One region of the Clostridium sp. MF28 genome, then DNA from elsewhere that is predicted to be linked to it. Evidence: a T-box and tRNA genes for the amino acid it is inferred to sense, from the RefSeq annotation. Region 1 holds a T-box; the other regions hold tRNA genes.
The links. The T-box of region 1 lies ahead of alaS (alanine--tRNA ligase). A T-box ahead of a tRNA ligase gene usually reads a tRNA of that ligase, here a tRNA-Ala.
Positions count from the first base shown of each region.

Region 2: it encodes a tRNA-Ala, which carries the amino acid that the T-box ahead of alaS (alanine--tRNA ligase) is inferred to sense. The anticodon was not compared.
Region 3: it encodes a tRNA-Ala, which carries the amino acid that the T-box ahead of alaS (alanine--tRNA ligase) is inferred to sense. The anticodon was not compared.

Region 1 is NZ_CP014331.1:4,714,912-4,719,483, reverse strand. It holds gene alaS (alanine--tRNA ligase) at 1-1,779, opposite strand, end outside; T-box leader at 2,014-2,192, opposite strand; gene AXY43_RS20705 (AI-2E family transporter) at 2,623-3,651, opposite strand; gene AXY43_RS20700 (PRC-barrel domain-containing protein) at 3,632-4,132, opposite strand.
Region 2 is NZ_CP014331.1:3,010,239-3,014,810, reverse strand. It holds rRNA gene AXY43_RS12845 (23S ribosomal RNA) at 1-1,818, shown strand, start outside; rRNA gene rrf (5S ribosomal RNA) at 1,892-2,008, shown strand; tRNA gene AXY43_RS12835 (tRNA-Ile) at 2,053-2,129, shown strand; tRNA gene AXY43_RS12830 (tRNA-Ala) at 2,131-2,206, shown strand; gene AXY43_RS12825 (hypothetical protein) at 2,463-2,900, shown strand; gene AXY43_RS12820 (VanZ family protein) at 2,946-3,398, shown strand; gene AXY43_RS12815 (hypothetical protein) at 3,702-4,572, opposite strand, start outside.
Region 3 is NZ_CP014331.1:3,353,053-3,357,624, reverse strand. It holds gene AXY43_RS14455 (DUF1667 domain-containing protein) at 1-200, opposite strand, end outside; gene AXY43_RS14450 (NAD(P)/FAD-dependent oxidoreductase) at 217-1,602, opposite strand; gene AXY43_RS14445 (transcription repressor NadR) at 1,605-2,126, opposite strand; gene AXY43_RS14440 (HD domain-containing protein) at 2,141-2,656, opposite strand; tRNA gene AXY43_RS14435 (tRNA-Ala) at 2,750-2,825, opposite strand; tRNA gene AXY43_RS14430 (tRNA-Ile) at 2,827-2,903, opposite strand; rRNA gene rrf (5S ribosomal RNA) at 2,916-3,032, opposite strand; rRNA gene AXY43_RS14420 (23S ribosomal RNA) at 3,142-4,572, opposite strand, start outside.

The DNA of each region.
Region 1 (4,572 bases):
ATGACTTACATATGATCCAGCTTGATGAACATGTGATCCAAGAACCTCAGTTAATGCTTTATCCAAAAGATGAGTTGCAGTATGGTTCTTCTTAATATTTTCACGTCTAACTTTATCCACTTCTATAGTAACTGTATCTCCCACTTTAAGTTCTCCTGATACAACTTCAACAAAATGAACTATTTTTCCGCCTATGTTCTTTTTAGTATCAAGCACATTAGCTTTAAAACCATCATTAAATATTACACCTGTATCTCCTATTTGACCACCCATTTCAGCGTATAAAGGAGTAACATCAGTAACTATAATAGCTTTATTTCCTTCTGTTATAGCATCTGTAAAGTCTTCACCTTCAATTAACACTTTAACTTCTGCATTTAAAGTATCATTGTCATATCCATCAAAAACAGTTTCGATTTCTCCTGGTATAATATCTAATGTTTTAACATCAGTTCCCATGTAATTAGAAACTTTTCTTGCACTTCTAGCTCTTTCTCTTTGAACTTTCATTTCTTCGTGGAAAGCATCTTCATCTAATGATAAGCCTTCATCTTCTAATATTTCTTTTGTAAGTTCCATTGGGAAACCAAATGTATCATATAATTTGAATCCATCCACACCACTAAGAACTTTTTCATTCTTTGCTTTTAGTTCACTTATAAATCCATTTAATATTTCCATTCCTGAATCTAAAGTTTCTCTAAATTTATCTTCTTCTATTTTAATTACTTTTTTAATATATTCTTTTTTGCTATTTAGTTCTGGATAAGCTTCACTCGAATCTCTTATAACAGTATCACATAAATTGCAAAGGAATGCTTCTTTAATTCCTAAAGTTTTCCCATGTCTTGCTGCTCTTCTAAGAAGTCTTCTTAACACATATCCTCTACCTTCATTTGATGGCATAACATCATCTGAAATCATGAAAGTTATCGATCTAATATGGTCAGTTATTAATCTTAAAGATATATCTGTTTTTTGATTTTCTCCATATTTAACATTAGCTAATTTTGCAACTTCACTTAAAATATTTTCTAATGTATCAATTTCAAAAATACTATTCTTCTCTTGCATTATAGTTGCAAGTCTTTCAAGTCCCATACCTGTATCAATGTTAGTATTAGCAAGTTTTTCATAGTTTCCTTTTCCATCACCATCAAATTGAGTGAAAACAAGGTTCCAGAATTCTATTATCTTATCTTCATCTGCTAATTTAACAAACTCATCAGCGTTAGTTGGTATTTCTTCTGATCTATTAAAATGAATTTCTGTACAAGGACCGCATGGACCTGCACCATGTTCCCAGAAGTTATCTTCTTTGCCTAATCTAAATATATGAGTTTTATCTACATCTGTAAGTGTAGTCCAATATTCATATGCTTCATCATCATCTAAATATATAGTTACATATAATCTATCTTTAGGAAGTTCCAACACCTCTGTGATAAACTCCCAAGCCCAAGGAATTATTTCTTTCTTGAAATAATCTGCAAAAGAAAAGTTTCCAAGCATCTCAAAGAAAGTACCATGTCTACTTGTAATACCTACGTTTTCTATATCCCCTGTTCTAATACATTTTTGGCAAGTTGTAATTCTTCTCTTTGGTGGCTCTTGTAATCCAGTAAAATAAGGCTTCAACGGAGCCATTCCTGCATTTATTAATAATAAACTTTTATCGTTCTTTGGAACCAAAGAAAAGCTATCCATTCTTAGATGATCTTTACTTTCAAAAAATTTCAAGTATGCTTCTCTTAAGTCATTGGTTTTCATAAATTTCATAAACTATTCCTCCATTTTTTTCAGTTAACAGTTGACTCCGATATCCATTGTGAATATCTTTTTATTGTTTATAATCTTCTTATGAAGATTTAAGATTTCATAATTATTTGTGACAAGTTATTAATTGCAGAACCACTGCTCTTTTTATAGGCGAAAAGATCCTAATTGCAGCATAGCTGCTCTTTTTATAGGTGTATAATTTACCAAATAAAAAAAGCCCTCTCCCCAAATAGATATAGGGACGAAAGCTAGAATTCCGCGGTACCACCCTAATTATGTATGATATAATCATACATCACTTAGTAATTTATAGCTCCTAGGTAGCTTCAAAATATATAGCCAAAAGTTTTCACCAACCACTTTTTCTCTGAAATGACTATGATAAATTTACTTATCCTATTCATCGCTAATATTTAATTATTTCATCAAAATTATATTTCATATAGATAATTATGTCAATATTCAACTTTATTTGTACTACCCTAATGCATAAGCTTTTTTATAGATAACCCAACTATAATCTATACTTATGTGTATAACTCACCGAAATGAATAATATACTTTTGTTCCAGTTTCTAGGTAATTATGATGGGTGATTCTAAGGCTATAAAGTTGCACTGTGTGAAAATTCTGCTAACCAAATATAAAATTCGGAGCATCACTTTTTGGGTTTTCTGCTTAAGTACCTTTAACAGCTCATTTTCAAATGTTTTCTTCATATTATTGCCCTTGTGGTTATAAATATATTTATGATTTCTAGTGCAGATACGAACTTAAGGTTTTAGTAACTTTGTAAAATGTTCATCTAATAAATCCAATCCTTAAGTTGTTTATCTATAAAATCTAGAACAGATAGTAATTTATATCATCATATAAAACTTTTATAATGACAGCTATTGGCACTACTAAAACCATCCCAACAAATCCGCCAAATTTGTCTCCTATAAGTAATAAAATTATTATAACAAATGGATGCATCTCTGTGCTATCCCCTGTTATTTTCGGAGATAAAATATCGCCCTCAAGCTGTTGAATTATGAACATACCCACAATTACCCAAAATGCCTTTATTGGAGAATCTAAAAGTGCAACTATTACCGCCGGAACTGCACCAAAAATTGGTCCAAAATAAGGTATTATGTTTAAAATTGCATTCAATATAGAAATCCATAAAGGAAATTTTACTTTCAATAATAATAACAACATCAATGTTAATCCGCCTATCAATCCCGAAAGCATCAATTGACTTGTTATATATCTTGTTAATACTCTATCAATATCGCTTAATATTTTTTTAGTAAGCCCTCTTTTAGAAGTTGGCAATAGCAACAGCATTTTACTATATATTTTATTACCATCGCAAAGAAAGTAATAAACCATAATAGGTATTATTGCTAGTGACATTGCATTATCTCCAATGCTCATTAAATTTTCCACTGCATTTTCTGAAAAATTTGTCCAAAAAGCATTTCCTTTTTCTAAAATTTCATTATAAATTACATTAGTGGTAGAAAAGTCATCCAAGTTATTTTTCTTTAACATTCCTTCAAGTAAGTTGCTTACGTTATCAAATATATTACTGATATTAGATATCTCATTAAATAGTGTAGGAACTATAACAATTATACATGCAGTTATGATACCTATAATTATTAATATAACAACTATTGAGGATATTTTTTTACTTATTCTAAATTTCGCCTCAAATCCATCCCTAATAGGAGTCAAAGTATAAGCTAAAATAAAAGATGCTACAATAATATTTATTATTGAATTTATTGATTTGTTAAAAATGTAAGCTAATATTAAGCAAATAAAGCATAATAGGGTTATACCTAGAAGAATTGCTTTTTTATGCTTTCTTAATTGCATTGTGCCTATCCATATTATGAGGTAAAGTTTTAAACATAACTCCCTCATTTCCTGTATATAATATATATTCCTCTCCGAGGATGCATCTATTTAATAGAATAATTTGCTTACCCTTTATCATTTTATCTACTAACCCTGAGCTTATAACTATTGCTTTAATTGAATAATCTTGTATATCTATTATAATATCCTCTAGAACTCCTTTAACATTCCCCAATGTATCAATAACTTCCATATACTTAATCTCTTTAAATGTAAGTCCCTCACCTTTTTTTATATTTTCTATTATTACATCTTCACCTATATCTATAACATCTTCCATGTCTATATAGTTATTTTTAGAGAACAGATGGCTATTGGATACCTTAAATCCCACAATCTTTCCCCAAAAGAAATCTATGTATAAGTCTTCTATAATGCCAATCTTTTTGCCTTTAATGTTATAAACTTTCTTGAAATAGAAGTCTCTAGTTTTAAACATTGTGCACCTCCAAAATAATTTTTAATAGAAAGTCCTTATGCCTGCTTATGTCTATACACTATATACTGTAGTGTTCCCCCTATATTCTCTAAAATAAGTAATATAGTTAATAAACTAAATCTAGTTCATTTGATATGGTCTCCAACAAGAGGAAAATTATTCATATTAATATGCTCAGATGTATAATTTTACCGCACAATAATTTTACACTTAAAAAATCGTAGACGAATATGGTTAATTATGAAGGCTTTGCCTCTATGGGCGAGCTCCTACGAAAATATAAATATTTTCATCATAATTTGTGAATGCTTTGTCTTTATTATCAGTTACTAGAGAATAAAAATAGTACCTACTATTTAGTAAGTACTTAATTTCATCAACTAAAATTTTTGAGACAAAATTCTAATATCCTTAGAATTTAGGTGAATCTATTCAAGAAT
Region 2 (4,572 bases), 1.7 Mb from region 1:
AGGATGTTGGCTTAGAAGCAGCCACTCATTAAAAGAGTGCGTAATAGCTCACTAGTCAAGAGATCCTGCGCCGAAAATGTCCGGGGCTCAAACTTACCACCGAAGCTACGGGTTCACGTTTAACGTGAGCGGTAGAGGAGCGTCGTAATCGGGCTGAAGTCGTACCGTAAGGAGCGGTGGACTGATTACGAGTGAGAATGTTGGCATTAGTAGCGAGATGTAGGCGAGAATCCTACAGGCCGAATATCTAAGGTTTCCTGAGTAAAGTTTGTCTTCTCAGGGTTAGTCGGGACCTAAGGCGAGGCCGAAAGGCGTAGTCGATGGACAATTGGTTGATATTCCAATACCACTATAATCGTTATTATCGATGGTGTGACGGAGAAGGATAGGATGTGCTAGCTATTGGATGCTAGTCTAAGCGTTTAGGGAGTTGGGATTGGCAAATCCGTTCCAACAATTCTGAGGCGTGATGGGGAAGGTTCTACGGAACCGAAGTATCTGATTCCATGCTTCCAAGAAAAGCATCTAGAGAGAGAAGTAGTGCCCGTACCGCAAACCGACACAGGTAGATGAGGAGAGAATCCTAAGGCCGACGGAAGAATTGCAGTTAAGGAACTAGGCAAATTGACCCCGTAACTTCGGGAGAAGGGGTGCCTGAGAAATCAGGCCGCAGAGAATAGGCACAAGCAACTGTTTAACAAAAACACAGGTCTCTGCTAAAGCGAAAGCTGATGTATAGGGGCTGACGCCTGCCCGGTGCTGGAAGGTTAAGGGGAACACTTAGTGGTAACGCGAAGGTGTGAACTTAAGCCCCAGTAAACGGCGGCCGTAACTATAACGGTCCTAAGGTAGCGAAATTCCTTGTCAGGTAAGTTCTGACCCGCACGAATGGCGTAATGACTTGTGCACTGTCTCAACTGCAAATCCGGCGAAGTTGTAGTGCGAGTGAAGATGCTCGCTACCCGCGATTGGACGGAAAGACCCGTAGAGCTTTACTGTAGCTTAGCATTGAATTTCGGTATTGTCTGTACAGGATAGGTGGGAGACTGGGAAACTAGGGCGTCAGCCTTGGTGGAGTCGTTGTTGGGATACCACCCTGATAGTATTGAAGTTCTAACTGGATGCCATGAAACTGGTGACAGGACATTGTTAGGTGGGCAGTTTGACTGGGGCGGTCGCCTCCTAAAATGTAACGGAGGCGCCCAAAGGTTCCCTCAGAACGGTCGGAAATCGTTCGAAGAGTGTAAAGGCAGAAGGGAGCCTGACTGCGACACCTACAAGTGGAGCAGGGACGAAAGTCGGGCTTAGTGATCCGGTGGTACCTCGTGGGAGGGCCATCGCTCAACGGATAAAAGCTACCTCGGGGATAACAGGCTGATCTCCCCCAAGAGTTCACATCGACGGGGAGGTTTGGCACCTCGATGTCGGCTCGTCGCATCCTGGGGCTGAAGTAGGTCCCAAGGGTTGGGCTGTTCGCCCATTAAAGCGGCACGCGAGCTGGGTTCAGAACGTCGTGAGACAGTTCGGTCCCTATCCGTCGCGGGCGTAGGAAATTTGAGAGGAGCTGTCCTTAGTACGAGAGGACCGGGATGGACTGACCTATGGTGTACCAGTTGTTTCGCCAGAAGCATAGCTGGGTAGCTAAGTCGGGAAGGGATAAACGCTGAAAGCATCTAAGTGTGAAGCCCACCTCAAGATGAGATTTCCCATAGCATAAGCTAGTAAGACCCCTTGAAGACTACAAGGTTGATAGGTCAGAGGTGTAAGTATGGTAACATATTTAGCTGACTGATACTAATAGGTCGAGGGCTTGACCAATATAGTCAAGTTGTAAATACATTAAAAAAACTATGTGCAATTTTGAAAGAACAAGGTTTTTTCAAATTGAAGATCTCGTGATGATGGCATAGAGGTAACACTCCTTCCCATTCCGAACAGGAAAGTTAAGGTCTATAGCGCCGATGGTACTGCATGGGAGACTGTGTGGCAGAGTAGGACGTTGCGAGGTAATCTTGTAGATTACAAGAGTTAAGTTAAAGAAATTTAACTTACGGATCTTTAGCTCAGTTGGTTAGAGCAACCGGCTCATAACCGGTAGGTCTAGGGTTCGAGTCCCTGAAGGTCCACCATGGGGGTATAGCTCAGTTGGGAGAGCACCTGCCTTGCACGCAGGGGGTCAAGAGTTCGAATCTCTTTATCTCCACCATTAAAAACTATGAATTTTATTCATAGTTTTTTTGTTTTATTATTATAAATATTGTTGTTAAATAATATTTATTACTGGTATGAGTTATATGGTGCAGAAAATAGTAGAACAACAGTATAAAATAGGCTAAAAATACTAATTGTTAAAGTATACAATGAATGAATTATAATATATAATTTATATGTAAAATATATGTAAAAATGTAATTTAATATTTTTATTTATTGTATAAAAATTATATTGCGAGGGGTAGGATTATGGTAAGAACTATTGTCTGCAAAAAAGATGGATGTAGCGGTAATGAATTTCATATATCAACAGAAGACAATAAACTTAAATTAGTATGTAAAGACTGTGGAAGTACTTATTATTATGATGTGAGTTATTATGAATTTATAATGTTATCAAATTGTGCAGAGTGTAATAACGATACATTTAAGGTGTTTAATAATTTAGATAAACAAGGAATATATGCTAAGTGTTCTAAGTGTGGTGCTCCACCAGAAAAAATATACATTGATGATGAAGGTGTGCAAGTTACTTATGAAGCAAAGTTACTACAAGATATAAAGCAGTTTATGTATCAAATTGATCAAAGAATTTGTAGCTTAGAGATGAAAATCGATGGTTTGGAAAAAGGGCAAGAATTATTAGAAGAATCACTTGCTTATATAAATAGATATATGTCTGAGTAATATAATATCTGTGAATTTTAAAATTGTACTTAAAGAGGATGGAATATGAAGAACAAAAGGAAAATTATTTACTGGTTTTTATTAATAGTTTGGATGATAGGGATATTTATTATGTCTAATCAACCTGCTCAAATATCTGATTCTCAAAGTGAAGGCGTAATAAATATTCTTTCTGCTATAGGTATCAATATGAATGGAATATTTGGGCAGCTTACTAATTTTATAGTTAGAAAATGCGCACACTTTCTTGAATATATGGTATTATCATTATTAGCGTTTAATGTGTTTAAATTGTATTTTAATATCAGAAGAGTTATTTTTGTGACAGTAGCTTTTGTATTTCTTTACGCTTGTTCTGATGAAATACATCAATTATTTGTTTTAGGAAGAGAAGGTGCTTTTAGAGATGTTATAATAGATACGGTTGGGGGTATTACACTAATATTGATTAATCTATTTAGAATGCATATAGTTGGCAAGTTTAATGAAGATAAATAAAAGATAATTTGAATAATTGGGATATAGTAATTTAATATTAAAACCAAATTAATCATTCGAATTTTAAAATAATATAAATCAGCTAATTATTTTAAGGTATGAGAATAAGGAATAAAAGTAAATAAAAATTGTGAAGGCTAAGTATATAATGCAAATTAAGCATTGTATACTTAGCCTTCATTTTCTATAAAATAAATTAAATATGTGATGCAAACATAAATATAAGTTAGTGATAAACAAATATAGATATTGGTTTAATTAGAGTAAACAAAATTACAATTACTCTAAGATTACTTGTTAAGCCTATTTATGAGATGAATTAAATTTTATTTTAAATAGATTATTTACTTTAAATAGAATATAAACAAGAATAAGCATTAATAATGCATCAAAAGTGAAGTTGAATAAAAATAATTGTTTCGAGGTATCAGCCTTTCCATTGCCGACAAAAGGCATTGGAAATTGAAGTATACCTATAAATATAACAGTCCAAAGCAAGAGAATTTTGTTCTTGATTTCAGGGTTAGAACTATTTCGAATATATTTATACAGTGAGCATAACAGAACAATAAGATAAATTAATCCTATAAAATATAAATTTCTAGGCAATATTTTTTCCCTTATAGATGACCAAAGTGTGAAACGATGGAAATCCCTAACTGGGGTTAAACTATCAGCTTTTGAGTACTTACCTAGTCCGGTACTAGTATAGAATGCCTTACTTGCGGTATATTTCATGCCATTTAATAAACGAGTAGGGTGAGTTAAATAGAATTTTCCAAGTTTAAAGTTATTTATTTTACTGTAGAATTTTTCATCAGTTATTTCTGAACCAGGAATATATTTGACATATTCATCAGAATCCAAATAAGCATGTTTCCCAGCCTCAGCTGATAAATCAGGATCTAAGCCTAAATCTATCAAGTCTTGCTCTGGTGTAGTAGATTCGTTTAGTACTCCATAAAAGACTGAGTTATACTGGGTGTCTTTACTTAAGTTGTTGCTATTCATATTGATGCGAATAGGATAGATTATCAATAAGCATGTAATAACATATAAAATAGCTAAATTGATTTTATTTAGATTATATCTATTATCCAATAATATTTTACATATAAGAATTATAATAATAGGTAAAGAAGTAATAACTTGTAATTTAGAACCTAAAAATAAA
Region 3 (4,572 bases), 1.4 Mb from region 1:
TCTACGCCAGTATTAAGTATATTCTTACAAATATTATCGCCAATATTAGTAGGAGTACTAACATAAATCCTACTAAGAACCTTTGAAAATTCTTTCCATAAGTGCTTCTCAACGCTTTTATTACTTTTTACTGATACAACTTTGTAATTGATATTACCTTTTACTCTAACTAAACTGGTAAAAACATCTTTATTAGGCATTACTAATTACTCCAATCTAAATTTCATTAAACTCCTTAATTCTTCCAACTAAAATTTGTGAATCCATAGAATCATCTACTATATCTAAAACACTTTTATCCATCTCTCTTGCCAATATCTTTATTATCTTTATATTGCAACTTGAACCATTGCAGTTTCCAAGACCTATCCCTGTACGCCTTTTCACTCCCTCTACTGTTCTTGCACCTAAAGGTCTTCTTATTGAATCAATAATCTCTCCCTCAGAAATATTATTGCAATTACAAATAATATTGCCATAACGCTTATCAAGAGAAATTATTCTATTTATTTGATCTTTAGTCATCTCTCCAAATATATATGTCTCTCTCTTTTTATCAATATAATCCTTTTTCTTCGTTATATTCATACTTACTTTAACTTTCTTTTCAATATCCTGAGCAATTGCTGGTGCAACTGATATTTTAGCATAATGATTTCCTACAACCTTTATATAACCGGCCTCCAAATTACTATCATCTATTAACATATCATTTTCGCTGTATACTTCTGTAAATATATTAACTATTGACTCTTTTTTTATATTTTTCAATATTCTTTCTGGCAATTCTAATTTAGCGCTAAAATTATCACTGATCTTAATTCCAATTAAATTTTCATTTTCGGATATTGGCACCTTTATCATGGAATTTTCTTCATCTATATCTTCAATAATAATTTTCTTTAAGTTATCGCCTATACTTTTCTTAACTATTATACACTTAACTTTTTTATTTTTCATTTCGCTTGTTACATTACCACACATATCATTAAAGGATTCATTTGGAATTGTATTAATAACTAGTTTACAAGTAAACTTATTTTTATTCGTAGTTACTCTGAATCCCTTAGAAATAGTCTTAATATCTATAACCTCTTCTTCTAATCTAAAATTCACTCCATTATCTACAGCTATTTCTGCATATGAAACAGCTAGGTTATATGGTGATATTATTGAAGTATTCTCAGAATAGATAGCTTTATTTGCCTTTAAATTTAAACTTGGTTCCACATTATAAAGTTCATCACTATCTATTATGCGAACTCCATCTATTCCTCGCTCCATAGAATCACTGTACACTTTATTTAATAGTTCACCACTCTCATCTAAGAAAAGCCTTAATGAACCAATCTTATTATATCTAACATTGAACTTTTTACAATGCTTCCTTATTATATCAATACCTCTTTTCTCCAAGAGAGCCATTTTACTACTACTTGATTCTGAACCATCATAAACTACAGCTGTATTTGCAAATGAAATATCGTTTGCAACATCATATCCCTTTTCAATTAACGCTATATTTATATTATATTTTGAAAGTTCATAGGCAACTGCACATCCAATTATCCCACCGCCTAAAATTAATACATCATAATCCATTACTAGTCCTCCAAATCTGAAACTATAAAGTTGTTCTTTTTCAATTCCAATATAATTAAATCAATATCATCTTGAGTTTCAGCTGCTATTGTGTGAAGATGAACTCCATTAGTTAATGCAGATAGTAATTTTGCTTTTTGTTCCTTATATTTTTCAATAAATTTATTTAACTCATTATAATTCTTAATCATAAGCATGCCTTTTATTTCTCCATACAATGGATGCTCCACTACTACATCTTCAATCATTCCACCATATTTGATTACTATACTTAATTCCTCAATCATCTCATCTTCAGTATGAATTACTGCAATAATTGCTTTAGCTTTATTATTATTTGCATTAATTATATATCCATCTGGAGTTGCTATTATATTTTTACCTTTAGCTCTAAGAATTGCTATATCTTTTACTATAACCTGTCTAGTTACAGAATATCTTTTTGCTATAAAGCTTCCTTTCAAAGGCTCATTACTTTCTAGAAGTAATTTAATTATATCCTCTCTTCTCTCAATAGAATTCATATTTCCCTCCTATTTTAATTGCAATCATCAGATATACTTAATACTTTTAAATATATATTTTTCGAGTCAATATCACTTTTATTATGATGATACTTGATAGAATTTATTACGTCTAAGCATTCATCATTATTAATACTCTCAATCAGTCTTGCTCCAACTTCCGGATGATTATAATAACTTATTATTTTCTTATTTTTATTATACTTCAAAAATTTCCCGCGAGTAATACTATTTAAAAAAACAATAATGCCTTTATAAAATATATTTAATTTAGATTCTAATTTTCCTATGTCATGCAATAATGCACACCTAGCCATCCTTTTTTTATCGATATCAACTATATTATTATCCTCTATATATTTTATAGCCGTTCTACAGACTCTTATTGAATGTTGCCGCTCTGATTTAGTAAGTTTCATAAATAAATTCAACTCAGAAATACTAAGATACATCTTTAGTATTTCCATATCTTCCTTAACGAATATAGATTCTATTGCCCAATAAAATTGTTTTATTCTATATGAAAACATTCCTATCTCCTATGCTTATTCATACTAAACATAATTAAATAATTAAATAATTGTATAATAAAAGAAGTTATGAATTAATTCATAACTTCTTAATGGTGGAGATAAAGAGATTCGAACTCTTGACCCCCTGCGTGCAAGGCAGGTGCTCTCCCAACTGAGCTATACCCCCATGGTGGACCTTCAGGGACTCGAACCCTAGACCTACCGGTTATGAGCCGGTTGCTCTAACCAACTGAGCTAAAGATCCCTTTTAAATTTTACCTGGCGACTTCCTACTCTCCCACACAGTCTCCCATGCAGTACCATCAGCGTAATAGACCTTAACTTTCCTGTTCGGAATGGGAAGGAGTGTTACCTCTATGCCATCATCACCAGATCATTACAAATAATATTATACTTTGGAACATATCTTATGTCAAGTATTTTTTATATTATTCTTTCAAAATTGCACACAGTTTCTTTAATGTATTTACAACTTGACTATATTGGTCAAGCCCTCGACCTATTAGTATCAGTCAGCTAAATATGTTACCATACTTACACCTCTGACCTATCAACCTTGTAGTCTTCAAGGGGTCTTACTAGCTTATGCTATGGGAAATCTCATCTTGAGGTGGGCTTCACACTTAGATGCTTTCAGCGTTTATCCCTTCCCGACTTAGCTACCCAGCTATGCTTCTGGCGAAACAACTGGTACACCATAGGTCAGTCCATCCCGGTCCTCTCGTACTAAGGACAGCTCCTCTCAAATTTCCTACGCCCGCGACGGATAGGGACCGAACTGTCTCACGACGTTCTGAACCCAGCTCGCGTGCCGCTTTAATGGGCGAACAGCCCAACCCTTGGGACCTACTTCAGCCCCAGGATGCGACGAGCCGACATCGAGGTGCCAAACCTCCCCGTCGATGTGAACTCTTGGGGGAGATCAGCCTGTTATCCCCGAGGTAGCTTTTATCCGTTGAGCGATGGCCCTCCCACGAGGTACCACCGGATCACTAAGCCCGACTTTCGTCCCTGCTCCACTTGTAGGTGTCGCAGTCAGGCTCCCTTCTGCCTTTACACTCTTCGAACGATTTCCGACCGTTCTGAGGGAACCTTTGGGCGCCTCCGTTACATTTTAGGAGGCGACCGCCCCAGTCAAACTGCCCACCTAACAATGTCCTGTCACCAGTTTCATGGCATCCAGTTAGAACTTCAATACTATCAGGGTGGTATCCCAACAACGACTCCACCAAGGCTGACGCCCTAGTTTCCCAGTCTCCCACCTATCCTGTACAGACAATACCGAAATTCAATGCTAAGCTACAGTAAAGCTCTACGGGGTCTTTCCGTCCAATCGCGGGTAGCGAGCATCTTCACTCGCACTACAACTTCGCCGGATTTGCAGTTGAGACAGTGCACAAGTCATTACGCCATTCGTGCGGGTCAGAACTTACCTGACAAGGAATTTCGCTACCTTAGGACCGTTATAGTTACGGCCGCCGTTTACTGGGGCTTAAGTTCACACCTTCGCGTTACCACTAAGTATTCCCCTTAACCTTCCAGCACCGGGCAGGCGTCAGCCCCTATACATCAGCTTTCGCTTTAGCAGAGACCTGTGTTTTTGTTAAACAGTTGCTTGTGCCTATTCTCTGCGGCCTGATTTCTCAGGCACCCCTTCTCCCGAAGTTACGGGGTCAATTTGCCTAGTTCCTTAACTGCAATTCTTCCGTCGGCCTTAGGATTCTCTCCTCATCTACCTGTGTCGGTTTGCGGTACGGGCACTACTTCTCTCTCTAGATGCTTTTCTTGGAAGCATGGAATCAGATACTTCGGTTCCGTAGAACCTTCCCCATCACGCCTCAGAATTGTTGAAACGGATTTGCCAATCCCAACTCCCTAAACGCTTAGACTAGCATCCAATAGCTAGCACATCC